2 regions of the Faecalibacillus intestinalis genome follow, and region 1 is predicted to be linked to the other one. Evidence: a T-box and tRNA genes for the amino acid it is inferred to sense, from the RefSeq annotation. Region 1 holds a T-box; the other holds one or more tRNA genes.
The links. The T-box of region 1 lies ahead of ileS (isoleucine--tRNA ligase). A T-box ahead of a tRNA ligase gene usually reads a tRNA of that ligase, here a tRNA-Ile.
Positions count from the first base shown of each region.

Region 2: it has a tRNA-Ile gene. The T-box ahead of ileS (isoleucine--tRNA ligase) is inferred to sense a tRNA for this amino acid. The anticodon was not compared.

Region 1 covers NZ_AP024085.1:2,051,621-2,066,996, reverse strand. The annotation lists gene murG (undecaprenyldiphospho-muramoylpentapeptide beta-N-acetylglucosaminyltransferase) at 1-399, shown strand, start outside; gene murB (UDP-N-acetylmuramate dehydrogenase) at 402-1,316, shown strand; gene Fi14EGH31_RS11085 (cell division protein FtsQ/DivIB) at 1,318-2,070, shown strand; gene Fi14EGH31_RS11080 (cell division FtsA domain-containing protein) at 2,168-3,430, shown strand; gene ftsZ (cell division protein FtsZ) at 3,450-4,532, shown strand; gene proC (pyrroline-5-carboxylate reductase) at 4,581-5,354, shown strand; gene Fi14EGH31_RS15720 (sigma-E processing peptidase SpoIIGA) at 5,818-6,195, shown strand; gene Fi14EGH31_RS11060 (sigma-70 family RNA polymerase sigma factor) at 6,195-6,890, shown strand; gene Fi14EGH31_RS11055 (sigma-70 family RNA polymerase sigma factor) at 6,934-7,704, shown strand; gene Fi14EGH31_RS11050 (PRC-barrel domain-containing protein) at 7,729-7,971, shown strand; gene Fi14EGH31_RS11045 (cell division protein SepF) at 8,050-8,490, shown strand; gene Fi14EGH31_RS11040 (YlmH family RNA-binding protein) at 8,520-9,278, shown strand; gene Fi14EGH31_RS11035 (DivIVA domain-containing protein) at 9,288-9,731, shown strand; T-box leader at 9,703-9,901, shown strand; gene ileS (isoleucine--tRNA ligase) at 9,941-12,679, shown strand; gene Fi14EGH31_RS11025 (DMT family transporter) at 12,792-13,673, shown strand; gene Fi14EGH31_RS11020 (D-alanyl-D-alanine carboxypeptidase family protein) at 13,670-14,941, shown strand; gene Fi14EGH31_RS11015 (Cof-type HAD-IIB family hydrolase) at 15,051-15,376, shown strand, end outside.
Region 2 covers NZ_AP024085.1:265,375-280,750, reverse strand. The annotation lists gene Fi14EGH31_RS01475 (DEAD/DEAH box helicase) at 1-735, shown strand, start outside; gene Fi14EGH31_RS01470 (PTS transporter subunit IIC) at 748-1,752, opposite strand; tRNA gene Fi14EGH31_RS01465 (tRNA-Ala) at 1,833-1,908, opposite strand; tRNA gene Fi14EGH31_RS01460 (tRNA-Ile) at 1,949-2,025, opposite strand; tRNA gene Fi14EGH31_RS01455 (tRNA-Ile) at 2,051-2,127, opposite strand; gene Fi14EGH31_RS01450 (N-acetylmuramoyl-L-alanine amidase family protein) at 2,244-2,933, opposite strand; gene Fi14EGH31_RS01445 (LytR/AlgR family response regulator transcription factor) at 2,989-3,702, opposite strand; gene Fi14EGH31_RS01440 (NUDIX hydrolase) at 3,847-4,398, opposite strand; gene map (type I methionyl aminopeptidase) at 4,487-5,344, shown strand; gene Fi14EGH31_RS01430 (hypothetical protein) at 5,370-5,711, opposite strand; gene Fi14EGH31_RS01425 (fructose-6-phosphate aldolase) at 5,812-6,492, opposite strand; gene Fi14EGH31_RS01420 (glycyl radical protein) at 6,504-8,915, opposite strand; gene Fi14EGH31_RS01415 (glycyl-radical enzyme activating protein) at 9,079-9,975, shown strand; gene Fi14EGH31_RS01410 (hypothetical protein) at 9,991-10,134, opposite strand; gene Fi14EGH31_RS01405 (DUF5680 domain-containing protein) at 10,211-10,873, opposite strand; gene Fi14EGH31_RS01400 (DeoR/GlpR family DNA-binding transcription regulator) at 10,972-11,718, opposite strand; gene rpoE (DNA-directed RNA polymerase subunit delta) at 11,796-12,128, opposite strand; gene argS (arginine--tRNA ligase) at 12,141-13,802, opposite strand; gene cls (cardiolipin synthase) at 13,878-15,376, opposite strand, start outside; gene Fi14EGH31_RS01380 (DUF1934 domain-containing protein) at 15,373-15,376, opposite strand, start outside.

The sequences.
Region 1 (15,376 bases):
TATGAATCAATGAAAGATTATGAAAATGAAAACGTAAAAATCATCCCTTATGTTGATGATATGCCTTCTTTAATGCATGCGACAGATCTTATTGTTTCGCGTGCAGGAGCCAGTACCCTTGCTGAATTAACAGCTTTAGGCGTACCAGCTATTTTGATTCCTAGTCCTTATGTAGCAGCAAATCATCAAGAATATAATGCACGTGAATTAGAAAATAACCATGCTGCTAAAATGATTCTTGAAAAAGATTTAACAGGAGAAAAATTGATTTCTACAATTGATAGTGTTATTAATGATCAAACTGCACTTCAAATTTTAACAGAAAACGCTAAAAAGTTAGGAAAGCCAAATGCAGTTGAAGACATGTATCAAGAAATTATTTCGATGTTAGGAGACTAATGATGAAGTTTGAAAAATATTATGAAGAACTTAAACAATTAGATGTTGGAAAAGTTCTTAAAGATGAACCGTTATATAAACATACAACTTATCGTGTAGGTGGGCCAGCAAAATTATTTATAAAAGTTCAAAATGTCGGTGAGTTGATTGAAGTGATAAAGTATTGTCGTAAGCATCGTATTCAACTTTTTGTTATTGGAAGAGGTTCAAATTTATTATTTTCAGATAAAAGTTTTGAAGGAATTATTATTTCCCTTGAAGATATGAATCAATATCATGTCAATGGGAGCGAAGTAACTGCCCAATGTGGTGTTACAATGATTAAACTTGCTTATGATTGTGCTAAAATTGGTTTGAGTGGTTTTGAATTTATGGGAGGAATTCCTGGAAATATCGGTGGTGGTATTTTTATGAATGCAGGGGCCTATAAATCATGTTTAAGTAAAGTTGTTAAATCAGTAAAAGTATTAGATGAACATTTAAAAGTGGTTGAATTATCTAAAGATGAAATGGATTTTTCATATCGACATTCCATCATTCAAGACCATCCTAAATGGATTGTCTTGGAAGCTACTTTTGTTTTGGAAAATAAAAGTGTTGAAGAAATTAATGAAACTTTAGATAAAAGAAAAGAAAGAAGAATGTCTACGCAACCTTGGAATAAACCAAGTGCAGGAAGTGTTTTTAGAAATCCAGAAGGTGCGGCTGCATGGAAATATATTGATGATGCAGGTCTTAGAGGTTATGAAATTGGTGGAGCACAAGTCTCTCCAAAACATTCTAACTTTATTGTAAATAATGGTTATGCTTCTGCTAAGGATATTCATGATTTGATTTTTTATGTCCAAAAAACAGTTCAAGAAAAGTATGGTGTTTTATTAAAACCAGAAGTACGTTTTATTAATTGGGAGTCTTAAGATGACAACGTATGTATATAATGAACATGATGAAAATCAAGTGTTAACAATGAGAAATAAATTAAAAAAGAAAAAAAGAAAAAGAAGAATTAATTTTGTGCTTATTGTTTTGCTTTTGATATTTTTAGTGATTTTTTTCTTTGGAGATATGTCTAAAGTAAAAAAAATAACTGTTTCAGGATGTCATTTGACTTCTGCTGAAGAGATTATTGAACGATTACCGGTTAAATCAAAAAAAACTTATTTTTTTAAAGTAAATAAAAAACAGGTTGAAACAGAGGTTGAAAAAATGATCTTTGTTGAAAAAGCAACTGTAACGAAAGATTTGATAGGGAATATAAAGATAAGAATTAAAGAAAACAATGCTTCTTTATATGGCTATATTAATAATATTTTATATGTTGCAGATCAAGATGGCATTTTTGAACAAGATCAACAACAAAAATGGATTTCTTATGTACAACGTTGTCCACAAATGATGAATTTTGACGAAGAACATTTCCAATCATTTGTGAAAGCATATGTCAAATTACCATCAGTTGTTCAAAATCAAATCTCTAGTATTGTCTTTGAACCTGATGAAAAAGATCAAACCAAATGTAAGTTGGAACTTAATGATGGTAAGGTTTTTTATGTACGTATTGAAGACATGGAAAAACAACTTACATCAACAAATTATTACTTGGTTATTCAAAGTTATCCTGATTATAAATACTATGATTATTTAGGAAAAAATGTCTATGTATACAATTAAATAGTGTATGAAAAAAGCTACGTGTTTGAAACTAAAACCTTTAAATATCGTAGCTTTTATGATAATATAATGATATATGTAGTAAGGGGAGATAGACATGAATGAAGTTTATGCAGTATTGGATATAGGTAGTGCTTCAATTGAATTGTTAGTTGGTGAAATTATCAATTCTAATTTACATGTTCTTTTTTCTAAAAAGGTCCCTAGTCATGGTGTAAAAAAAGGCATCATTGAAGATGAAAATTTATTAGTAAATGATATCAAAGGAGTTGTTCAAGAAGCTAATGATTTTCTAGATGGAGAAATCAAAGCAGTTGGTCTTACAATCCCTACTATTCGTTCTAAACTTTATCAAAGTAATAGTAGTGTATCACTTAGTGATCATGATAAGATTTCTAAGGATGATATTGTAAGAGGTTTGAAACTTTCTACTAAATTCAAAAAATCTCATGAAGAAGAGGTGGTTTGTGTAATACCAGTTCGCTTTAATGGTGATTTTGGAATTAGTCAAGTACCTCCTATAGGAGAAGCTTCAAGAAATTTAATTATTGATACATTGATTATTACTTCACAAAAACAGATTTTATATCCATATATTATGGCTGTTGAAAAGGCAGGTTTAGAAGTTATGGATATTTGTATCAATGCCTTTGCGTGTGCAAAGGAAGCTTTTGATGCGATTTATCTTCAAGAAGGTGCATTGATTATTGATATGGGATATAAAACGTCAACAATATCTTTCTACAAAGATGGATATTTAAAATATTTAACAGTATGTTCAGTTGGGGGTTATAATTTGACTAGAGCAATTGCTCAACATTTACAAATTTCTATGAATCAAGCTGAAACATATAAAGTCAAATATGGTTCTTTGGATTATACTGTTGGACAAGAGGATACTATTCATACAACTGAGCTTCCAGATGGTCGTAAAGATTATACACAAAAAGATTTTGCGGGTATTTTAGAAGAAGCTGCAGTTGATATGTTAAATGTTATTAAAGAAAAAATGGGTGTTATTGATAATGGACAACATTATGAAACACTGATTGTTGGTGGCGGAGGAGAACTTGAGCTACTAGATAAAGTTGCTGGTCGTGTTTTAGAAGGTCCAGTGAGAGTTTATCGTCCAGATATTATTGGCATTAGAGATATGGCATTTGTTTCTTCTGTAGGAATGATTTTTTATATGTCTGATCGTGCTAAATATCTTGGTCCTTATGAAACATCTGTTGTTTTACCGGATATTTCTAATACAATGGCTGTGAGATTTAAAGGACTTACGAAAGTAAAAGATACAAAAGAGAAAACTGGAAGATTTAGTAGATTACTAGATACTTTCTTTGGTGAAGAAGAATAGATAAAAGAGAGGGTAAATCATGAACGAAGAATTAGATTTTGAACAAGTTGCAAAAATAAAAGTAATCGGTGTTGGTGGCGGAGGAAACAACGCTGTTAACCGCATGGTTGAAGAAGGCGTTAGAGGAGTAGAATTCTTTGTCGCAAATACAGATGTACAAGTATTACGTCGTTCGCCTGTAGAAAATAAAATTATTTTAGGAAAAGATTTAACAAAAGGTTTAGGAGCAGGAGGTAATCCAGAAGTAGGAAAGAAAGCTGCTTTAGAATCTGAAGGAGATATTAGAACTGCCCTTGAAGGTGCAGATATGGTTTTCATTGCTGCTGGTATGGGTGGTGGAACTGGTACTGGTGCAGCACCTGTTTTCGCTAAGATTGCTCGTGAATTAGGAGCATTAACAGTAGGTGTTATTACTAAACCATTTACTTTTGAAGGAATGAAACGTAAAAAACAAGCAATCGAAGGTATTGATGAATTACGTTCTAATGTAGATAGTATTATTGTGGTTTCAAATGACCGTTTATTACAACTAATTGGTGGACGTCCAATGCAAGAAGCATTTAGAGAAGCTGATAATGTATTAAGACAAGGTGTTCAAACAATTACTGATTTAATTGCTGTTCCTGCATTTATCAACCTTGACTTTGCAGATATCTGTGCAGTTATGAAAAATAGAGGAAATGCGTTAATTGGTATTGGTATGTCATCAGGAGATGATAAAGCAAAAGAAGCTGCAAAACGTGCAATTTCTTCACCTTTATTAGAAGTTTCCGTAGCAGGTGCTAAAGACGCTATTATTAACGTTACAGGTGGACCAAATATTTCATTATATGATGCTAATATTGCTCTTGAAACAATTACTCAAGAAGTTGGAGATGACATTAATACTTATTTAGGTATTGCTATTAATGAAAACTTAGATGATGAAATTATTGTTACTGTTATCGCAACAGGATTCGAAGAAGAAAAGGAAGAAGTAACTGTCCAACCTTCAGTAGCAAGACCTTTAGGTGAAGAACCTCAAACTTTTGAATCATATGATGATGACGAAGATGATGATGATGGTTTTCCACCAGCATTTATCAAAAATAGAAGAATTTAATAAGATGAGCTAACGATGTTAGCTCATTTTTATAAAGGAGGAATTTAAATGAAAATTGGATTTATAGGATTAGGAAATATGGCGGGGACAATTTGCCAAGGTCTTATTAAAAGTGATTTTATTGATGGTAGTGAGGTATATGGATATGATATAAATAGTCAACAGCTGATGATGTTTGAACAAGATTTTGGTATTCATATATGTTCAAGTGAACAAGACGTTGTTAAAAATTGTGATTATTTGGTGATGGGGGTTAAACCAAATGTCGTAGAAAGTGTCATTTCAAAAATAAAATCAGTCATTGATCAACAAGTGATCGTTTCAATTGTTGCTGGTTATGGAAATGATAAATATGAAGAATTATTACCGGGAACACATCACTTAACAATTATGCCAAACACACCAGCTAAGGTATTAGAAGGAACGACTTTATTTGAAAAAGACAATACTTTAACAGCTGAAGAATTAAATTACGTACAAACAATGTTTGAAAGCATTGGTGAGGTTTATCTTATTGAAAATTATCAAATGGTTGCCGGTGGTGCTTTAAGTGGTTGTGGACCAGCTTTTGTTTATATGTTTATTGAAGCTTTAGCAGATGGTGCAGTTTTAAATGGTTTGCCTCGTGATTTGGCTTATAAGCTTGCCAGCCAAACTGTTTTAGGAAGTGCAAAAATGGTTAAAGAGACGCAATTACATCCAGGTATTTTAAAAGATCAAGTTTGTTCTCCAGGTGGTATTACGATTCAAGGTGTTAAGGCTTTAGAAGAAAATAATTTTAGAAACGCTGTGATGGAAGCAATCGATCGTTCAAAAAAATAATGTGTAGAAAGTATGGATTTTTGTCCATACTTTTTTAAATGTCCAATCTTTTTTGACATCTTTTTTACTTGTCATCATATATGATGATAAAGGGGTAAGCAAGATGGAGGTCTATGTTGAATTAACTTATTGTATGAATGGTATTTTATTTATCATGACTTATGAAATGATTTCATTATTGCTTAATATTAATTGGTCATTTTTGAAAATCCTTTTCTTGAGTTTTTTAAGTAATATATCGATTGTTCTCATTTATATAGACTATTTACCATATATAAGTTTTTTATACTGGATTGTCCTTTTTTTATTTATTTTTAAAAAACAATTTTTCTTATATTTTCCAGTTTTTTTAATTGTTTATTTTTCAATACTATTCTTTATCAATACCCTAATAAAAGAATCATTTATATACAACGGAATCTTGATTACTCCCATAAATTATAAAGATATAGTTATTGTTGTTATGATATGTGTTTTTTTAATCATTGAAACAATTTATTTAATTTATACAAAAAGAAAAATAAAACAAAAAGATGATCTATATGATGTAACACTTATTTTTAATAATAAGATTTATCATCTTTCAGGGTTTTTAGATAGTGGTAATCATGCAAACTATCTAGGTTATCCACTTATTTTTATTAAAAAAAGTAAAATTGATACTTATCAACAATTAGATACATTGATTATTGATGGCTTAAAAAAAAGAAAAATAGATATTATTTTAGTTGACCAAGTTTTAGTAAATAAGCAATCTTTAAGAAATGTTTATATAGGTGTATTGGATGAATTAGATTATGATTGTTTATTAAATAAAGAATTGATGGGAGGGATTATTTGATGTGGCAAATGATTAGACAGTTTTTAAATACAAAACAGTATCTTTATTATATAGGAAGACATGATATTTTACCGCCTCCTTTAAAAGGTCAACAAGAAAAGGAAATAATTGAAAAAGCAGTTTCTGGGGATCAAAAAGCAAGAGATTTATTGATTGAACATAATTTAAGATTGGTTGTTTATGTTGCTAAAAGATATGACAATAGCGCCAATTGTCCTTTGGAAGATTTAATTAGTATTGGCACAATTGGTTTAGTAAAAGCAATCAATACTTTTAAGGCAGATAAAAATATTAAACTTGCGACGTATGCTTCAAGGTGTATTGAAAATGAAATACTTATGTACTTAAGAAAAAATAATAAGATTCGTTATGAGATTTCTTTAGATGAACCTTTAAATATTGATTATGATGGTAATGAGTTATTATTAGGAGATATCGTAGGAACAGATGATGATCTTGTTGAACAAGAGATGTTGAAAAGTGATCAAAAGAAAATTTTTTATGAAGCTTTAAAAGAATTGAATGAAAGAGAAAAAGAAATATTGATTTTAAGATATGGTTTATCTAATAATGATGAATTGACACAAAAGGATGTTGCTGATTTATTAGGTATTTCACAATCCTATATTTCTAGATTAGAAAAAAAGATTATAAAAAAATTAAGAAGTCAATTAAATTATGATGAAGTGAAATAGTATATTTTTATCAAAAAAAGCCACACTAATTTTGGTGATTATTGTGGAAAAAGAAAGTTTTATGAGCACTATCCCTATTCAAAAAACTCTTTCTAAAGAAGAATTATATACATTGATTCAAAATTATCAAAAGAATCATGATCAAAAAAGTAAAGAAATGATTATTCTTTCTAATACAAAATTAGTGTTATCTTTAATGAAAAGATTTTACCAAAAATCAAATCATTATGAAGATCTGTTTCAAGTAGGCATCGTTGGTCTAATAAAAGCAGTCGATCATTTTGATACCAATTATCAATTACAGTTTTCAACGTATGCAGTTCCTTTGATCATTGGTGAAATGAAACGTTATTTAAGAGATAATACACAAGTTAAGATTTCTAGACCAATCAAGGATTTAGCTTATGCTATTTTAAAAGAAAAGGAAAAATATTTAAATCAATATCAAAGAGAACCAACGATTCAAGAATTATCACAAAATTTAAATATTGAAAAACAAAATATTATAGAAGCAATGCAATCTACTCAAAGCATTGCTTCTTTCCAAGATGTTGTAGGAAATGATAATCAAAATGAATTATCATTATCAGATATTGTCTCACTTGATCCAGAAACATTGAAACATTATCATGATCACCTTGATTTAAAAAATGCCTTTGATTGTTTAAATCAAAGAGAAAAGAAAGTAATTCAAGAAAGATACTATCAGGGTTATTCGCAATGTGAAATAGCAGATGAGCTTTTTGTATCACAAGCGCAAATTTCTCGAATTGAAAAAAAAGCTTTAGAAAAATTACATAAAAAATTAGTCTAAAGCATATTTTATAGGGGTGATCGTATGAGATTTGTATCATTACAATCAAAAGATGTGATTAATGTTTATGATGGTAAAAAAATAGGGTATATTGCGGATATTGAATTAGATTGGTGTCAAAAATGTATACGTGCTTTAATTGTCGAAAAAATGAATTTTTTTCATTTTTTTTGTTTTTTTAAAGAGCCTCCTGTCTTAGTTATTCCGATTGAATGTGTGATTTCTTTAAAAGGCGATGTGATTTTAGTGAATATTGAACAGGTTTAGCTAGATTTCCTTGTTGATACCTTTGATAATCAATAAATGTATGGTATAATATTGAGGAAATAAAAGGAGGATGACTTCATGGGTTACGGTGAAAAAGTAAAAAAATGGTTTTTCGATGAAGATGGGGATGGAGAAGATATTGCTGAAGATTATGATGCTGTAGAGGTTGATACTGTACCTAAAACAAGCTTATTTGAACAAGCAAAACTTTCTAAAACAAGCGAAGCTGTGAAATCATTAAATATGAATAAAGATAGTCATTTAGTTTTATTTGAACCACGTTCATTTGGAGAAACTCAAGATATTGCAAATTATTTAAAAACAAAAAAAGCAACAGTTGTTAATTTACATCGTTTACAAAAAGATCAAGCTAAACGTGTTGTTGATTTCTTAAGTGGTGTTATTTACGCTATTGAAGGTGACATTCAAAGAATAGGACCCAAAATTTTCTTATGTACACCTCGTAATATTTCTGTTGCAGGAACAATTGATCTAGATGAAGATGAACAAGAAGATTAAAAAGTATGGTTTCCATACTTTTTTAAGTTATGTTTGAACATTTTAAAGGGGAAGAAGTCTTTGTAAAAAAGGTACTTGATTATTTGGATCAAGTACAATATAAACAAAGACTTATTTTAACGCAATTTTTAGATCCGTATCATCAATCAATTGTTAAAAGTGTTATTGGGCATCAAGATGAAGTTCAAGTTTTAGAAAATGGTGGTTTTATTCATAGTGAAAGTCAAAGAATAATTATTGCTCCTTATTTTTATGAAATAGAAAAGGAAGATTTTGAAATCGTTGTTTGTAAGATTATTTATGCAAAAAATTTTGAAAAATTAACACATCGAGATATTTTAGGTGCTTTAATGTCTTTAGGAATTAAAAGAGAGTTATTTGGAGATATTGTTGAAAAAGACAAAGATTTTTATTTAGCTGTTGATCGACATATTTATGAATATTTAAAAGATCATTTATCAATGATTAAAAGAAGTAAAGTAAAGTTTGTTGAATGGGATGAAGAAATAGAAGTAAAAAATGATTATTTAGTAAAATCATTTATTGTATCTTCATTTCGATTAGATAAGATCATTTCTTCTTTTTATAAAATTTCAAGACAAAAAGCAGCAGAATTTATTCGTGCTGGTCATGTAAAAGTTAATCATAAACCGGTTGAACAAATAAATTATTTATGTAATAATAAAGACATAATATCATTCAAAAAACATGGTAGAGTGATGTTTGTTGATTGTAATAAACAAACACGCTCTGATAATTATGTGGTTGAAGGGTATTTTTATAAGTAGGGAGTGAACATGATGTTATTGAAAAAACAAGTATTTGGTTATAATAAGTCACAAGTTGATGAATTGATCAATGAAAAAGATAATGAAATAAAACAGTTGAATGATCAAATTAAAAAATTACAAGAAGATTATCAACAATTAGAACATCAAAAATCATTATTACAGCATCGTGTAAACATCCAAGAACAAACAAATGAAGAAATTGCACGTCTTGCATTAAAAGAAGCAAGCGAACTTATTGACAAAGCGAAAAAGAATGCTAATATGATACTGAGCGAATCGCTAGAGTATGTTCGTTCGTTGTCTGGTGAGATGAGCGACTTTAAGGCGCAAGCTGTTAAATTTAGAGCTTCGGTCGAAAAAATGTCAAAAGATATCCTTGAGTCTATTGACCAGTCAGAAGTTTATAATTTAATTAATGAAGATAAATACGATGAAGGAGACAGTTTATAATTAGAGTTTTAAGAGAGCTGATGGTTGGTGTAAATCAGTAACAAAGATTATAATGTATCACTCTGGAGTAGCCCTTTGAATTAAGTAGAAGGTGACGTTAATCGCGTTAAGATTTCAAGAGCGTATGAAAATACGAATTAAGGTGGTACCGCGATCACATCGTCCTTAGGATGATGTGTTTTTTTATTTTTAAAGAGAGGAAAGAAAAAATGAATTACAAAGACACATTATTAATGCCAAAAACTGACTTTGAAATGCGTGGAAACTTACCAAAAAAAGAACCTAAGTATGTAGAACGTTGGCAAGAAAACGACATGTATAACAAAGTTATCCAACAAAACGAAGGAAAAGACAGCTTTGTCTTCCATGATGGTCCTCCATATGCTAATGGAAATATGCACATGGGGCATATGTTAAACAAAGTCATCAAAGACGTTATTTGCCGTTATAAAAATATGAATGGTTTCTATACACCATATATTCCTGGATGGGATACTCATGGTTTACCGATTGAAAATGCTATTCAAAAATTAGGTGTTAATCGTAAAGAAATGCCTACAGCTAAGTTTAGAGAAAAATGTGATGCTTATGCACATGAACAAGTAAATAAACAAATGGAACAATTGATCCGTATGGGAACATTTGCGGATTATAAACATCCATATTTAACATTACAACATGAATTTGAAGCAAGACAAATTGAAGTTTTTGCTAAAATGGCAATGGATGGATTAATTTTCAAAGGATTAAAACCAGTTTACTGGTCACCATCAAGTGAATCTGCTTTAGCAGAAGCTGAAGTTGAATATCATGATATCAAATCACCAACAATTTTTGTTAAATTCCAAGTTAAAGATGGTAAAGGAGTCTTAGATAACGATGTTAATTTCGTTATTTGGACAACTACTCCTTGGACAATTCCTGCTAACTTAGCAATCTGCTTAAATGCTTCTTATAACTATGCATTAGTAGAAACTGAAAAAGGAAAATTAATTGTCTTAGATACTTTAGTTGATGAATTAATGGCTAAATTTGAAATCACAGATTACAAAGTTGTTAATCATTATAAAGGATCTGAATTAGAATACATCACATGTCAACATCCATTATATGATAGAGAATCATTAGTTATCTTAGGAGATCATGTAACATCTGACTCTGGTACTGGATGCGTTCATACTGCACCTGGATTTGGGGCAGACGACTTCTTTGTAGGTCAAAAATATAACTTACCAGCTTATTGTAACGTTGATGAACATGGTTGTATGATGGAAGATTGTGGTGAATGGTTAGCTGGTCAATATGTTGATGACGCCAATAAAACAGTAACTATGAAATTAGATGAAATTGGAGCTTTATTAAAACTTGAATTCATCACACACAGTTACCCACATGATTGGCGTACTAAAAAACCTATTATCTTTAGAGCAACTGATCAATGGTTCTGTTCATTAGATAAAATCAGAGATAAATTATTAAGTGAAATTGATAATGTTAACTGGTTAAATGAATGGGGACACATCAGAATCTATAACATGATTAGAGATCGTGGAGACTGGTGTATTTCACGTCAACGTACTTGGGGTGTACCAATTCCTATTTTCTATTGTGAAGATGGAACTCCAATTATTGAACAAGAAGTATTTGATCATATTTCTGAATTATTTAGAGAACATGGTTCAAATGTTTGGTTTGAAAGAGATGAAAAAGATTTATTACCTGAAGGATATACAAATGAACATTCACCAAATGGTATCTTCAAAAAAGAAAAAGATATCATGGATGTATGGTTTGACTCAGGAAGTTCACATACAGGTGTGATGGTAGAAAGAGGATTTAATTATCCAGTAGATCTTTATTTTGAAGGTAGTGACCAATATCGTGGATGGTTCAACTCATCATTAATTATCGGTGTTGCTGCTCATGGTAAAGCTCCTTATAAAACTGTCTTATCACATGGTTTCGTATTAGATGGTAAAGGAAATAAAATGTCTAAGTCATTAGGAAATACAGTAGATCCTATTAAACTTGTTAACCAATATGGTGCTGATATCGTAAGATTATGGGCTACTTCTGTTGCTTATCAACAAGATGTTCGTATTTCTAATGAAATCATGAAACAAGTGGCTGAAGGATATCGTAAAATCCGTAATACCATGAGATTCGTTTTAGGTAACTTAAATGACTTCAAAGCAAGTGATTTAGTAGAAATCAAAGATTTACCTGGTGTTGATCAATATATGTTAGCTAAATTAAATGAATTAATGAAAGCTTATGATGAAGCTTATGCAAATTATGACTTTGCAACAGCTAACCAAGAAATCTTAAATTACTTTACAAATACTTTAAGTTCATTCTATATGGATTTCACAAAAGATATCTTATACATTGAAGATGCAAATTCTCCACGTAGAAGACAAGTTCAAACTGTTTTATATCATCATGCTAAAACAATGATGAAATTATTATCAACAGTACTTGTATTTACTGCTGAAGAATTACATGATCATTTCCATTGTGATGAAAATAAAGCAGAATCTATCTTCTTAGAACCAAAATATGAATTATTTGATATTGAAAATGAAGAAGAAGTTTTAGCTTATTTCTCTAAATTTATGGAAGTAAGAAAAGATGTTTTAAAATCTATGGAAGGTTTAAGAAATGAAAAATTAATTAAATCGAACATGGAAACAAAAGTAACATTATCTTTAAAAGATGAATATAAAGATATTGCTAACTTAAAGGATGATTTAAAACAATTATTTATTGTGGCTAAAGTTGAATTAGTTGATGATACAACTTTAGAAGAATATGAAACTAGCTACATTAAAGTTGAAAAATTCAACGGTGTACAATGTCCAAGATGTTGGAACTATTTCGATGAAGATGAAATGAATGGTGAATTATGTTCACGTTGTGCAAGTGTAGCTCATCGTGTAGCTGAATAGCAGATAAAAGGATGTATCGAAAGATACATCCTTTTCTTTTTAAAAAACAATTTTGTAATGAAAAATAAAGCGAACTGTGTTATTATTTACGAGATTGTAGGTGAGGGAGTATATGAAAAAAGAAATATTAGGTAAATGTATGCTATTAATGTCTGCTCTTATTTGGGGAAGTTCTTTTATTGTTATGAAAAATGCTGTGGATTTTATTTCTCCATTTACGCTATTATGTATACGTTTTGTGTTAAGTACAATTTTCATTTCTATTTTATTTTTTAATAAAATAAAAAAAATCAAAAAACAAGATCTATTAGGTGGTTTTTTAGCAGGTCTAGCCTTATTTAGTGCTTTTTCAATTCAAACATTTGGTTTGCAATTGACAACACCTGGTAAAAATGCTTTTTTAACAGCCGTTTATTGTACGATTGTTCCTTTATTAAGTTGGCTTTATTTTAAAAAGAAACCCGATAAAGCACAAATATTTGCGGCTATCCTTTGTTTTATTGGAGTTGGTTTTGTTTCTTTAGATAGTTCCTTAAAGGTGAATTTAGGTGATCTTTATACTTTGATTGGTGGTTTTTTATATGCTGTTCATATTATTGTGTGTGAAAAAGCAATGAAAAAGACATCTCCAATTATTATTACTGCCTTACAATTTGCATTTGCTTCTATTTTTTCATTTATAGCAGCCTCTTTATTTGAAGATATTTCAGTTGTTTTCCATATTGATTCAAGTATTTATCTTCAAATCTTATATCTGGCATTTTTTGCAACTACATTATGTTATTTATTTCAAAATGTGGGACAAAAATTTGTTAATGAAAATATAGCAGCGTTATTATTAAGCTTAGAATCTGTTTTTGGAGTTTTCTTTTCCATATTATTTGGACAAGAAATAATGACACTTCAAATTGGATTAGGATTTATGATTATTTTTATTTCGGTTTTGATATCAGAAACAAAGTTATCTTTTTTACATAGGGGAGGAAAACAATGATTAAAAAATTACTTACAATAACTTTATCATTGATGATGATTTTTACATCATTCGTACCAGTTTTCGCTGAAGGGGAAGAAGTCAATATTGTAGGACAATATGGAATTGTCATCGATAAAGATACCGGGCAAGTTTTATACAATAAAAATGCCCATGATAAAATGTATCCAGCAAGTATTACAAAAATTTTAACATGTATTGTTGCTATTGAAATGTTAGATGATCTAGATAAAACAGCTACGATTACTCAAAGTGATATCGATACAGTTTGGGAAACAGGAGCTACTTCTGCAGACTTTACTGTCGGAGAAGTTGTCACTTATAGAGATATGTTGATGGGAGCAATGTTACCTTCAGGTGCAGATGCTTGTCGTGCTCTAGCTAATAATACGTGTGGTAGTCAAGAAAAGTTCGTTGAAAAAATGAATCAATTGGTAAAAAAATTAGGATTAAAAGATTCTCATTTTGTAAATACAACAGGAATTCATGATGATGATCATTATACAACAGCATATGATATGGCTAAAATTACCCAATATGCTTTAAAGAATAAAAAATTTGTTGAGGTCTTTGATAGATATCAATATACGTCAAGTGATGGTCAACATCAATGGGTCAAAAAAGTTATTTATAAAAGTAAAAGAGACCATATTGATACATCAATGATTGAAGGATGCAAAAGTGGTTATACAAGCAAAGCTCAAAGTACTTTATCAAGTTTATTGAATATCAATGATCATCATTATGTTTGTGTTGTTGGCTTTTCTAAAAATAGTGATGGCTATAATCATTGTACCGTAAATGATACCCTTGCTTTAGGTAATTATGTAAAAGATCATTATTCAGTTGCGAATATTATTAAAAAAGATACAAAAATGAATTCTGTTAAAATAAAAAATGGTCAAACAAATAAAGTTGATGTCATCACAGAAAAAGATATCGAAGCTGTTTTACCAAATAATTACAATCCATCTGATATAAAATATAAATATCATTTAAAAGATTTAACAGCTCCTGTTAAAAAAGATCAAAAAGTAGGAACAATGGATGTTTACTATCGAGATACAAAATTAGAAACAATTTCACTTAATACAACACAAGCAGTAGATGAAAGTGGTTCTGTTGTTTTTATGAGAAAAATGAAGAATGTTGTTTTACCATGTGTAATGGCAGTTGTCATCATTCTTGTGGTTTTATTATTAGTAAGAAAAATCATGATTAAACAAAGACGTAAAAAAAGACGTCAACAAAGAAATCGTAAAAAGTAGGTAAACCTACTTTTTTTACTTACATATGCTTAATTATTATACGTATATATAAGTAGATACATTGACATATACTTATATATACGTATAATATAAGCAAGAGGTGAGAAATATGGCTTATAAATGCGTATTTAGTGATATTGATGGAACATTATTGAATTCAAAACATCAAATAAGTGAAAAAACAAAAAAGAAAGTACAACAGTTAGCTATACAAAATATTCCTTTTGTTCTTGTTTCGGCAAGAATGCCTAAAGGAATGCATTATTTTTTAGATGAATTACAAATAAAAGCACCTATGGTAAGTTATAGTGGAGGTTTGATTTTAGATGAAAATCAAAAAGTAATCTATTCAAAAGGATTTTCAGTAGAAATGGCGAAAAGACTTTATGAATATATTAAATATTATTATCAAATTCCTGTTAATTTTTATGTTGA
Region 2 (15,376 bases), 1.1 Mb from region 1:
GAGGTTTTAACAGAATTACCAGACAAGATTGAAAACAATGTCATTATTCCTTTTACACCAGAGGAAGAAAAAGTATATCTTGCTAACTTATCAACAATTAATAGTGAATTACAAAGTGCTATTCAGGTAAATCATATCGATAAGATCCAAATTCTTGCAATGATGACAAGGCTTCGTCAATTATGTTGTGATCAACGTATTTTATATAAAGATATCATTGAGCCAAGTTCTAAACTTAAAGCTTGTATGGATATTATTGAAACAGCAAAAGAAAATAATCAAAAAGTCTTACTATTCTCTTCTTTTACTAAATCATTAGATTTAATCGAAGCTGAATTACGTAAAAAAGATATTTCTTATTATGTTTTAACTGGTTCAACAACAAAAATCAAAAGGCATCAACTTGTTAATGCCTTCCAAAACGATCAAACAACTGTCTTTTTAATCAGTTTAAAAGCAGGTGGTACTGGTCTTAACTTAACAAGTGCTTCTACCGTTATTCACTATGATCCATGGTGGAATATGTCTGCACAAAATCAAGCAACAGATAGAGCTTATCGTATTGGACAAACAAATAATGTTCAAGTTTATAAATTGATTATGAAAAATTCAATTGAAGAAAAGATTCAAAAACTTCAAGAACAAAAACAAGATTTATCGAATATGTTTATTGAAAACAATAATGGTTCTATTACCCAAATGTCTACTGCAGATATTATTGATTTATTTAAATAAAGAAAAAGGAGATCAAAGACGTTCAATCTTTAAATCTCCTTTTCTTATGTAATTCAATTTTCTAAAAGCTTTGTAAAAACTAAATGTTAAAATTGCTGGAGCAATCACATCTATCAAAATAAGTGGTATCCAATACTGATTTCCCATTACTTGAATCGCATCCAATAAGCCTACAAGTCCTGCTGTTCCCATTCCTGAGCCAATTGCACTGCAACGAATATGAAGTAAGACCGTTGAAATAGGTGCTGTAATAATCGTTGTTAAAATTGTAGGTAACCAAATAACCGGTCTTCTAATAATATTTTTAAACTGTAACATACTTGTTCCAATTCCAATAGCAATAACATCACCAATATCATTGTCTTCAATAGACATCATCGCAAAACCAATCATTTGTGCGCAACACCCTGCAAGTGCTGCCCCTGCCGCTAAACCATCAAGTCCTAACATAATACCAATAGCAGCTGAAGAAATCGGTGCCGTTAATGCCATTCCCATTAACACCCCTACAACAATTGACATAAATAAAGGTTGTAAAGAAACCCCATCATTAATAACACTTCCAATCCAAGTAATCATTTGTGTAAGATAAGGTCCTACAAATTGTGTTACCAAACCTGCTATACAGATAGAAACAAAAGGAACAAGTAAAATATCAATCGGTGTTTTCCCTTGAATAAGTCTTGTTACCTCAATAGCCGCTAAAACTGCTACATAAGCTGAAATTGGATTACCCGCTTGAACACCATTATTAAACGTTCCAGCTCCTATTGCTCCTGCAATAACCGCAGAAATCAAATTAAGTCCTTTTGCATCAATTGCATAGCCCATACCAACTCCAATGGCCGGTCCCATTAAATAACCTGCTACTGTCCCCCAGGTTACAAGTTGTTCAACATGAACTAATGTTCCTAATTGTTTTAATATTGTTCCAATAATCAAACTTGCAAAAAAGCCATAAGCCATTCCATTAAAAGTATTGATTACATAATTTCCTTTTCCTCTACTTTGTGCCATATTTTACCCCCTCAATTGGATTATAGAGTATATTTATTTTTTTACAATAAAAAAACTGCCGAAGCAGTTAGTTTATTTATTGGTGGAGCCAAGCGGGATCGAACCGCTGACCCCCTGCGTGCAAGGCAGGTGCTCTCCCAGCTGAGCTATGGCCCCAATTTAATATTTATTTTTTCCACCATTTCATTTGTTAAAATGGTGGGCCTGAATGGATTTGAACCATCGACCTCACCCTTATCAGGGGTGCGCTCTAACCAACTGAGCTACAGGCCCACATCTATATAAAACAATTAATTAATGGTGGGCCTGAATGGATTTGAACCATCGACCTCACCCTTATCAGGGGTGCGCTCTAACCAACTGAGCTACAGGCCCATCAATCAACTGCCCATATAATATACCATGCATATAAGAATACGTCAACAGTTTTTCGTGTATTTTTTTACATTTTTTTAAAAAAATAAAAATACATTGATAAAATCAACGCTTTTTTATTGTAAAATTTTTGCTGTTTTTTTCTTTTTTTGAGTCATTATTCTTAAATGATATTTAATGAGTCCTTCTTTCACCTTTTGACATAGTTTTTTTTGATAATTTTTGCTTCTTAGTTGCCCACATTCATTATAATTTGATAAAAAACCACACTCAATTAGAACTCCTAATGTCTTAGTAGCTCTTAAAACTCTAAAACCACATCCACTAATTGGTTTTCTGCTATTTGTTAACTGTTTTAAACTTTGATCAATATCAAAAGCTAATGCTTTTCCTTGTTTGCTTCTATAATAATAAAAAACTTGTGAACCCCATGCACTTCTATTACCAGAAGCATTTTGGTGAATACTTAATAAATAATCACATTTATAGCTATCTATCTTCTTGACTCTTAAATACATATCATCTTGTTTAGAATAATGATGATTTCTTTTCGTCATATCATAATCACCATCTCTTGTTAAATAGACTTTAGCTCCACTTTTTTCTAATTCATCTTTCATTTTCAAAGCAATTTCTAAATTAATATTATCTTCATAATAACCATATTCAATAGCTCCATTATCAAAACCACCATGTCCTGCATCAATCACCACTTTTACATTTTTTAAAGATTTTTCATAAGCATCTACAGGAATCTCAAAGAAACATACACCAAAAGCAATCATTATAAGAAAAATTCTTTTCATAACATCACCGTTGTATTATATGTCAAAAAAAAGATATCATGATTTTTCATGATATCTAAAATTTATCCATCAAGTAGTTTCTAAAGGCCTCATTAACTTCTTTTTTATATTTTCTACCAATTTCTAATTCATTCTTACTTTCTTCATCAACCATATTAATATGATTTTTATCTATACGATAAATATATTTCATATTAATTGCATAACTTCTATGTATTTGAATAAAACAATGTGCTTGTTTTACTTGTTCCATAAATTTCTTCAAAGTCATTTTAACAGCATATTCATGTTCATATGTATGGATAATCAATTCATGAGCATAACATTCTGCATAGATAATATCATCACTCATTAATGTTATATATGCCATTTGATTTTTATTCATTCCCTTATTCAGTTCAAAAATCAATTTCATTTCATTTTTACATTCTTCATCGTAAAGTTGTTTAAAGACTTTAAAGTCATTATCAAGATGACTCTTTATAATAAAGCATAACGCCTTTAATCCTTGGGTTTTAAAAATCAAACTACTTTTACTTGAAACAAAAACAATTTGTGAATCAAACTTTTCTTTGTACTTTTTCGCATAATCCACACCTGTCCCATTTTCAAATATCACATCTAAAAATAAAATATCGGGTACATGTTTTATCTGATCTAGATCAATCATTCCATGATAAACATCTACAACAGCATGGTATTCACTTTCTAATTTATTTTTTAAAGTTTCGCCAAACGCTCGATCATCATCCATAATCGTAAAATACATATTCACACACCCTTACTACACATATTTTATTCACTATAAATTATAGCATATTTTACCCCCCCGCATCTTTTTTTATTTTTATATTCTTTATGTTTTTTCCAAAAAACGCCTTAGAAGGAATTTATATAGACTTAAAAAGGATCATTATTGAACACGAAGATATTTTTTTACTATGTCTAGTTCTTCAATATAAATACAATGATTTATTTTATTTTCTTTAACATCTTGATAACATTTTTCAAAATCCAACCATTTAACTTCACTTACTTCATGATCAACAAAAACAAAATCTTTTTCTTCTAAATCTTTCCATAAAACAAATATTTTACTTACTTGATTATCTTTAAATAAACGACCATGAAAAATTTCTTCAAAATGAAATCTACGATTTCCACAATCAATCAATTCACTTTCCCTTACAACAATTCCTAATTCCTCTTTCAACTCTCTTACCGCCGATTGGCCATAGTTATCCCCTGCAGGAATATGTCCTGCACTTGAAATATCATAACAGCCAGGAAACGAATCTTTTTGTTCACTTCTTTTTTGTAATAATATTTGTATTTTATTTTCTTTTTTTCTTAAGATCCAAACATGAGCTGTACGATGTAAGATTCCTTGTTGATGTGCAATTTTTCTTTCTACTGTCTTTCCTGTTGGATTTCCTAATTCATCGCATATATCTAAAATTTCCATTTTATCATCTCCATTAAAATCATATTATCATCTTTCTTTACATTATAAAACGAGATGTTTAAAATAGATACGAAAAGAGGTAGAACAAATGAATAAATGTTGGTGCGGAAGTGGCTTGGACTATGAAGTTTGTCACCGCGAATTTGACAAAAAAATTAATTATTACAAAAAAAGAGGAGTGATGACACCTCCAAAATCAATGATTAAAAATCAACAACAAATTGAAGGAATCAAAAAAGCAGCTGTTGTAAATAATGGGTTATTAGATCATATCGAAAAGAATATAAAAATTGGTATGTCGACTGAAGATATCGATGTACTTACAAGAGAATATTTAAAGGAACACAATGCACATTCTGCTGATTTAAATTATGAAGGCTATCCTAAAAGTATTTGTACATCTATTAATGATGTCGTTTGTCATGGAATTCCTTCTTCTGATGTTATTTTAAAAGATGGGGATATTATTAACGTTGACGCTACAAGTGAATTAAATGGTTACTATGCTGATGCTTCACGTATGTTCATGATGGGAAACGTTTCAGATGAAGCTAAAAAACTTGTTAAAATCACAAAAGAAGCGATGTATGAAGGGATGAAAGCTATCAAGCCATGGAAAAGTCATATTGGAGATATCGGTAAAGCAATTCAAAGATATGCACATATTAATGGCTATAGCGTCGTTGAAGAATTCTGTGGTCATGGTATTGGAATGACCATGCATGAAGATCCTTATGTTTTCCATTTTAAAACAAAAGAAGATACTGTTTTGATTGTTCCAGGAATGGTTTTTACAATTGAACCAATGCTTAATCAAGGAACAAGACATGTTCACTTAAATTATAATGATGATTGGACAGTTTATACAGATGATGGAAAACTTTCTGCTCAATGGGAACATACTTTCCTTGTTACAGAAGATGGTGTGGAAATTATTTCAAAATAAAAAGTCAGAAAATCTGACTTTTTTATTATGCCGTTTTTTCAACATATACGTGCTTTTTTAATATACTTTCTTCATAAACAAGATGTTGATAACAATCCTCACATAAATAATGAGTCACAACATCATACCGATTTCTATCAACACGAATCCGATGCTCTTGATGAATCTTTCTTAAACAATTGCCACAATAACAATCAATAATACAGGCAATAGCTTCATCTTCATTCCCATCACACCAATAAACACCATTTCTACAGGCAACAATAATTTTCTTACAAGCATTTAAGCTTATTTCTTCATTTTCAAACATTTCAATTGATTTTTCAACAACTGAATTCATTCCTAGACCAATACGATGACAACTCACTTTAACAACCCCTTTCCAGGGTTATTTTAACATCTCATTTTTGTTATTTCATTAGACAGATAGTCCAAAAACTGTAGTCCTCACGAACTACAGTTTTCTCTTATAAATCACAAATTCCTTTACCTTCTCCATAAACATCATACCAATCACTATTGAAATCATTCACTGCTTTTTCAATACTTGGATTCGCAAAGATTTGTTTTAAGACTTCTACTGGCGCTGTGATTGCTTGACTTCCATAATTGAAGGCATCTCTTACTTGTTGTACCCCTTTAAAGCTTGCTGCTAATATCTTACAATCATAACCATCTTGTACGATTCTATTAGATAATTCATTGATCAGTTCCATTGGATCATTTCCTAGGTTCCCTATTCTATTGACATAAGGTGCAATATAGTCTGCTCCTGCTGCCAAGGCCATATAGGCTTGCATCAAATCATAGACAGCTGTCGCTGTTACATTTATTCCTTCTGCCTTTAATTGTTTAATAGCTTTGACTCCTTCATAAGAAACAGGCACTTTGATATAAACTTGATCATCAATTTCTTCAATAATACGATGGGCTTCTTTAACGATTTCATCACATTCCTTAGAAATCACTTGAATATGAAGACTTCTTTCTTTTCCAATGATTTTTCTTACTTCTTTCATATGTTGAAAGAAGTCTTTTGGACTTGTTTTCTTTACGATTGAAGGATTACTTGTTACTCCTACAATTGGCATATATTCTACTGCTTCTTTTATATCTTCTAAGTTTACTGTATCAATTATAAATTCCATTTTCTTTTCTCCTATAATGTTTGTTCAGTTCTTCCAATAATATCATCTTGTGTTGCTTTTGATAACACATTAAAGAATGCGGAATAGCCAGCAACACGAACAATTAAATCTTTATGCTTTTCAGGATGTGCTTGGGCATCTAATAATGTTTCTTTAGAAACAACATTGTATTGAACATGATAACCTTTTAATCGATTGAAGAAGGTTTTAATCAACATTTCAATCTTTTCTTTATTTTCTTCTTTCGATAATAACTGAGGTGTTACCTTTTGATTTAATAAAACACCACCCGTAATTTCATGTGTTGGTAATTTAGAAACAGATTTAAACACAGCAGTTGGTCCTTTTTTATCCATCGCATGAGCTGGTGAACATCCCTCAGCAAGAGGTGTATGTGCTTTTCTTCCATCTGGAGTAGCCATTGTGCCATAACCTTGTCCAACGTTGGCAGAAATACTTGAAGTACCAGCATAACGAATCCCACCGATTGGACCTCTTCCATAACGAGTATTTGGATATTTTTTCATTTCATCAATATAAATATTATAAACATCAACTACTAATTGATCGACTTCATCAATATCATTACCATACTTAGGTGCATCATTAATCAACATTTCTTGAATTCTTTGACTTTCTTTGCTTGTATAATCATCTAAAATCGCATTCCATAATTCTTCAGGTGTGATTTTTCTTTCTTCAAAGACAAGTTTTTTAATAGCTGCAAGACTATCTGCCATATTCGCAATTCCTACTTGTAACCCTGAAATAAAATCATAAACAGCGCCACCTTCTTTGATTGTTTTTCCACGACCAATACAATCTTCTGTCAAGGCTGAGCATAAAACATCAGGAACATCTCTTTCAAGTGCTAAATCAATCGCATTTTCAACAATCACTGACATACGTGTCAAATGACGCATTCCTTTTTCAATCGCTTTAAAGAGTTCATCATAAGATGTCATATCTTTAAAGTAACCACTACCTTCAAAGAATCGTTTTCCAGAAGTCATATCTACCCCATCATTCATTGCCATTAATAAAATACGTGGGAAGTTCATATAAGACATCCCTGTACAACGATAACCCCATTTACCAGGAACTGCTGTTTCAACACAACCAATCGCTGAATAGTTATATGCATCTTCTTCTTTGACACCCTTTTCAATAAATGATGGAATAATGATTTCGTCATTATTGAATGCAGGCATTCCTGTACCAAGTTTCATAACTTCAATAGCTTCATCCAAAAAAGCTTTTGGCATATTTTTATGATATCGCACTGTTAAGTTTGGTTGTGGTAAACGTGTTTGGGCAACTGATTTTAATACTAAATATGAAAGTTCATTCGTTGCATCTTTTTTATCAGGTGTTTGTCCACCGATGGTTACATTTTGATACATTGGGCTTCCGGCACTTGAAAAAGTATGGGCTTGTGAACGCACCTTATTGATTGTTAGAGTTTTGATCCATAAGTTATCTAATAATTCAATAGCTTGTTCTTCTGTTATATTATGAAGATCTTTATCATGTTTATAGTAAGGATAAATGTATTGATCAAAACGTCCATAAGATAAAGAATGCCCATTCGATTCAATTTGTAGAATTAATTGAATAAACCATGTTGATTGAATCGCTTCATAGAAAGTTTCTGCTTTTTCATAAGGAACTTTCTTACAAATACGTGCAATTTCTTCTAATTCTTCTCTTCGTTTTCCATCAGCACTTCTAGCAAGTTCTAAAGCAAGATCACTGTAACGTCTTGCAAATGTTTTAACTGCATCAATGACAATTAAAACAGCTTTATAAAATTGATATTTATCAATATTTTCAGGCATACATAAATCAAGTTTTTCTTTTAAATCTTTAACTCTTTCTTCATATCCTTTTAAACCTTTTTGTAAAACTTGTTGATAATCTACCGCTAGATGCGCATCTCCAGAATTAAGTTTCCCTTCCATTCCAAAGAAACCTGTTTCCATATAAACACTCACTTCATCTGGAAGCAAAGCGCCTCCTTTACTTCTTAAATTATTATTTTCCCAAAATGGTGCAATTGATCTTAATTCTTCTTTTGTTTCTTCTGTAATATAGAAAACATCCCCATCTCTTTTTTCAAATAAATCAAGTTCATTCATCACAAATTCCATTGTATACTCTGGAAAGATGGGTGCATCTCTATTTGATGAAGCTTGATTTCCTACAATCAAAGTATCTTCTTCAATATAAATAGGCATCTTTTCTAAGATGTTTTTTAACATATACGCTCTTTTCATAATTGGCGGTTCATTTAAATGTTCTTTATATGCCTCTGTCGCAAGGAGTGCTCTTTTTGCACAAATATATGGTTTTTTATCTAAGACTTCTTCTCTAAAATGATTCATTCTTGATGTAAGTTCACCAAAGTGTTCACTATTCTTCATTTTTCTTTCCTCAACTTTCATTCGTAAGTTTTTATTCTTTCTTTTGCAATTAAATTATATAATAAGCAAAAAATAAGTCAATATTATTTTCATAAATAAACAATTTTAGTTTCATTTGAAACTTATAAAAAGATATGTTAGGATATTAGCGAGGAGAAAAACTATGGAAAAAGGATTAATATTTAATATACAAAAATTTAGTATTCATGATGGTCCAGGTATTCGTACGACTGTTTTCTTTAAAGGCTGTCCTTTAAAATGTAAATGGTGTTCAAATCCTGAATCCCAATTACATAAACTACAAATACTTTACGATTTTGAAAAATGTGCTCATTGTAAAAAATGTTTACTTAACTGCCCAAAACAAGCAATTACCGAAAAAGAAAACCATATGATCTTTAATCATGATAAATGTATTGGCTGTCTACAATGTGTCAATCATTGTCCAACTAAAGCATTAAGTCATGAAGGAGACTTTAAAGAAATTCAAGAAATTGTGGATGTCTGCATGCAAGATATTGATTTTTATGAAGAATCTAATGGTGGTGTAACTATCTCTGGGGGTGAAGGTATGGCACAACCTGAATTTCTAGAAAAGCTTGTTTTATCTCTTAAAGAAAAAAATCTCCATGTCGCCATTGAAACAACGGGATATATTCAACAAGAAACATTTCAAAAACTAGCCCCTTTATTTGATCTTTTACTCTTTGATGTAAAACATTATGATCGACTTCAACATTTTGAAGGAACAGGTGTTTATAATGATTTAATTGTTGAAAATCTTCAATGGGCTATTCAACATCAACTTAATGTTTTACCACGCATTCCTGTTATTCCTGATTTTAATAATTCTTTAGAAGACGCTCAAGGAATAAGTGAATTATTAAAAGTATCAAACATTCAAAAAGTACAACTTCTTCCTTTTCATCAATTTGGTGAAAAGAAATATGACTTATTAAATAAAGAATATACTTTAAAAACTTATCAAGCATATCATGAAGAAGACTTGAAAGATTACCAACAAATCTTTTTAGATAAAGGTATTGATTGTTTCTTTTAAGTATTTAAAAAGCTATCAACGAGGATAGCTTTTATTATTTTTATACTTAATACTTGTATCATATAAAATATTTAATACAAGCTGTGAATTATTAAAAACACTTTTATTTTTAGTATGCTTTTTCACATTTAAAATATCTTTTCTTTCTAAATTTTTCATATACTCTCTCCTGTTTTAGAAATAATCATTCTTCATTAAGAGTATATTAAAATTTATTTAAAATATTTGTCATTATTTATTTCACAATTCCGCCTTGTATAAATCCTTCATAAACTTTATATGTTTGATAATATATTTCTTCAACACCCTGAAAAAAATCAATTTTTCCTTGAATACGCAACAAGTAAAGATACTCCCCTTTTTGATAAAATAAAGGACCTCTAAAAGGCAATTCTTCATCAACTTGTAATAAAGCTTCTTTTAAAAAATCACCATTAAAGTTTTCCTCTATAACCCTTCCATAGTAATTCATAGACCAACATGGTTTTTCATCTTTATAAACAATTTCTTGTCCACTAAAATTTTCCGCACCAAAGAAAGAATCTAAATAAGTATAATTATTCTCTTGATATGAATAATCATGAGACTCTTTTCTTGAAGAATTGACTTTATTTGTTTTATTTGCATACGTTGCCTTTTTGGCTTTTACAAGAAAGCATGCAAGTTCACTTATTTCAATTTTATGAGTTTCTAATGTTAAACAATCATCTTCTTTAACTAAATAATCTATTGAAACACCAAAAAGATTTGAAAGTTTTGTTAAATACTCAATATTAGGATAAATAGTTCCCGTTTCCCATTTTGTAACTGTTTGTCTTGAAACATTTAATTGATATGCTAGTTCTTCTTGCGTAAGCATGTTTTTCTTTCTATAATACACTATCTTTTCATTAAGCATTATTGTCACCTCCTAGAAAAATTATAACATTCTTACTTCTTATCACCAGCAACCTTCCTTTACATTTTTGCTACAAAAATCCTAAGGAAACCTTAGGATCAAACTTTTTCAACTTGTATATGTTTTTCTTTAAAATATTCTTCAACTTCTTGAGGAATTCCTTGATCCGTATAAATACATGATACTTGATGTAAATCAATTAAATTAGAAACTCCTTTTTGATGAAACTTATTTGATTCAGTAACAATAATAACATGACTTGCTTGTCTTGCCATATCTTTAACAGCTTCACAACGCATATAATCATTTCCTGTAAATCCTGTATCAATACTAAAACCATCTGTTCCAATAAAGAGTTTATCCACAAAAAATGCTTCTGCACATTTTCTCATCATTGGTCCTACCATCACTTGAGATTCATGTTGATATTCTCCACCTAATAAAATAATTTTAATAGATGTATGTTTACGAATATAATCTGCAATAAATGCAGAATTGGTAATCAGTGTGACATCTTTTTTTGTCTTTGCAATTTCTAAAGCTACTAGAGCACAACATGAACCTGATTCAATCATAATTGTTTCACCATGTTGAATCGATTCTACTGCTTTTTTAGCTACTTGTTGTTTTTGTTCATAATGATAAGCAAGACGAATATTCATATCATCACTTTTATTAAGAGTAGCATATCCATGTTCTCTAATTAACATACCACTTTCTGAAAGAGCATCTAAATCTTTACGAATTGTAACTTGTGAAACTCCTAGTAATTCAGAAAGTTTTGTAACTTCTATTTTTTTATTTTGTGTGAGTAATTCTAAAATCTTTGTTTGTCGTTTATTCATAAAATAATCCTTTCATTAATAAGAACATCTACTTTTATTTGAAAGCAAGGATTTTATTAAAAAAGAGGCCTTGCCTCTTAGTTATTATAATCATCTTCGATTGTACTATCTACATCGTCTTCTACTTCTTCAGATTCTTCATCTTCATCAGTATAGATGTCATTCATATCGATGTGTACTTCATCAAATTTATGACGAGAACGTAAATCCCAGTTGTTTTCACCAATTGTAATGAAACGTCCATCTAAAGTAATGTTTGTATAGAATAAAGATTCTTTTTCATCTTTTTCTTCTTCATCAAAACCTTTTACTTCACTTACTTCTTGCCATAATTTATAGAAATTAACTGCTTTTTTCTTTTTAGACATTAATTCATAAGCGACATCAACCATTGATCTATTTTTATCCATCTTTATCTCTCCTTACATTTTTTCAGGTGCTTCAACACCAATTAAGTTTAATGCATTTTTTAATGTAATACGTGTTGCTTCTACTAAAGCTAAACGTTGCATTGATAATTCAATATTTTCTTTATCTATTACATAACAATCATTATAGAAACTATGGAATAATTGTGCAAGTCTTTGAATATAATTTGCGATTTTATGTGGACTTCTTGATTTTGCACTATCCGCAATTTCATTTCTAAATTCATTAATATGTTTTAATAAAGCCATTTCTTTATCATTTACAAGTAATTCAAAATGATCTGCAATTGTAATATCATTTTCTTTAGCTTGTCTTAAAATCGAACACATTCTTGCATGAGCATATTGTGCATAATAAACAGGATTGTCATTTGATTTAGATTTAGCTAATGTTAAATCAAAATCATAAGGTGTATTGGCTGCTTTAGCGGCAAAGAAATAACGAGTTGCATCAACACCAATATCATCAATTAAATCTTTAATAGTGATTGCATTTCCTGTACGTTTAGACATTTTAACAACTTCACCATTTTCCATCATTCTTACCATTTGTAGAATATCAATATTTAATTGATCACTATTATAACCTAAAGCTTGAATTGCAGCTTTCATACGATTGATATAACCATGATGATCTGCTCCTAATAAATCTACTAAATATTCATAACCTCTATCTAATTTATTTAAATGATAAGCAATATCAGGAGTTAAATAAGTATAACTTCCATCAGATTTAATTAAGACACGGTCTTTATCATCTCCAAATTCAGTTGATTTAAACCATAAAGCCCCATCTTGTTCATAAGTAAATCCTTTTTCTTTCAATTTTTCAATTGTAGGAACTACTTTATTTTCTTCATATAAAGAAGTTTCAGAGAACCAAACATCATGATGAACTCTAAATTCCGCTAAAATATCTTTAATTTTTTGTAATTCAAATTTAGTTCCTTCCTTTCTAAAGAAAGCAATCATTTCATCATGATCTGCATTTAAATATTTATCGCCAACTTCTTCTTTGATTTTAACAGCGATATCTTTAATATCTTGACCATGATATCCATCTTCAGGTAATTCAAAATCTAAACCAAAAGCTTCTCTATATCTTGCATATAAAGATAAAGCTAAATTATAAATTTGATTTCCTGCATCATTAATATAATATTCTCTTGTAACATCATATCCTGCAGCTGACATAATACGACAAATACTATCTCCTACTGCTGCCCCTTTAGCATGTCCTAAATGTAAATCTCCTGTTGGATTGGCAGAAACGAATTCAACATTATATTTAATTCCTTTTCCTGCATCACTTTTTCCATAATCATCTTTTTCTGCTAATACTTCTTTAATAATAGAAGTTAAAGCATCTTTTTTCATAAACATATTGATGAATCCTGGACCAGCAATTTCAATAGAATCAATATTTGCTTCCTCTTTATCAATTGCTTCGATTAATTGTTCTGCAATCATTCTTGGATTCTTTCTAAGTAATCTTGTAAGTTGCATAGCGATATTTGTTGAATAATCACCATGACTTTTTTCTTTTGGTATTTCTATTGTGATTTGATTTATTTCATAATCTTCTACAAAATTGCATTTAACCATTGCTTTTTTTAGTGCTTCTTTCAACGCAATTTCAATTTTATTTACAGCCATTTTTTACCTCCTTAAAAAAGATATTTAATCGTTTATACGTTACCATTAAGAGTGCATAAAGTCAATGTTTTTTACCTAAAGTAATGGAGCAATTACACGTAAAATTGCTTCAAACCAACCCATAAATTTACCAGTTACAACTTCATCCAAGGTAATTTCATGAGACTTTTCTACTGTCGCTAAAAAATCTTTCTTAATATCTTTTAATATTTTATTGTTATATAAATAAATCCCATTTTCAAAATGAAGATATAAACTACGATAATCTAAATTGATTGTCCCTACTGTTGCACATTTATCATCCACTAAAAAGTTTTTAGCGTGAATAAATCCAGGAGTATATTCATAAATACGAATACCATGTTTGATCAATGTTTGATAATATGAACGTGTAACTCTAAAAACAATTTTTTTATCTGGTATTCCTGGTGTAATGATGCGTACGTCGACTCCTCTTTTAGCAGCATTGATCAATGCTGTTTGTAAGTTATCATCTAAGATCAAATAGGGTGTTGTAATATATAAATAATCATACGCTTGATTGATCATGTTTAAATAAACATTTTCACCTACATTTTCATCATCTAAAGGAGAATCTCCATAAGGAGTTACATAGCCATCTACCTCAAATTTTTGATGAGAGCGCACATAATACTTTTCATAATCTTCTTCTGTATTTCTTGCTACATTCCATGATTCTAAAAACATCTTCGTAAGCGAATTAACAGCAGGACCATGAATCATTAACCCAGAATCCTTCCAATGCCCATATTTAACTCTTTGATTAATATATTCATCTGCTAAATTAAATCCACCACTAAAGCCTATTTCACCATCAATCACCACGATCTTTTTATGATCACGGTTATTCATCGCTAAAGATAAAATAGGTATAAAAGGATTAAATGCCACACTCTTAATGCCCATTTTTTCAAGTTGACGATCATAATGACGAGGCAACATCGTAAGTGATCCTACATCATCATACATAAATCTCACTTCTACACCTTCTTTAACTTTCTCTTTAAGAATATCTAAAACACTTTTCAACATTTTTCCTTCATCAACAATAAAAAATTGCATAAAAATGAATTTTTTCGCATTTCTTAAGGATTCCAATAAAGGTTCAAAAGCATCATCACCTAATGAAAAATATTTAAGATCTTGTCCATAATAAGTAGGATATCTTTGTTGATTTAAATAATTCATTTGTCCTTTAATATAAGGATCAGCTACTTCTTCTATAATATCATTTTCAATAATACGTTGATTCTTTATTTGTTTTAAAAAAGCAAGTTGTAACCTTTGACTTGGTTTTTTATCTCCTAAAAATACATAAAGAACACCACCTACAAAAGGTACAGCAGCTATTAAAACAAGCCAGGTAATCTTATAAGCACTTGCATCATCCTTATTTATAATATATAAAGCAGCAAGAACACTAATAAGCTTGAACAAATAGACAAAAAATCTAGATGATCTGTGAATTGTCAAAAAAGCTACAAAAACAATAATTAATTGAATTAAAATCAATAAACCTGAAAATAATATTTTATTCGTTAATAACTTCTTAG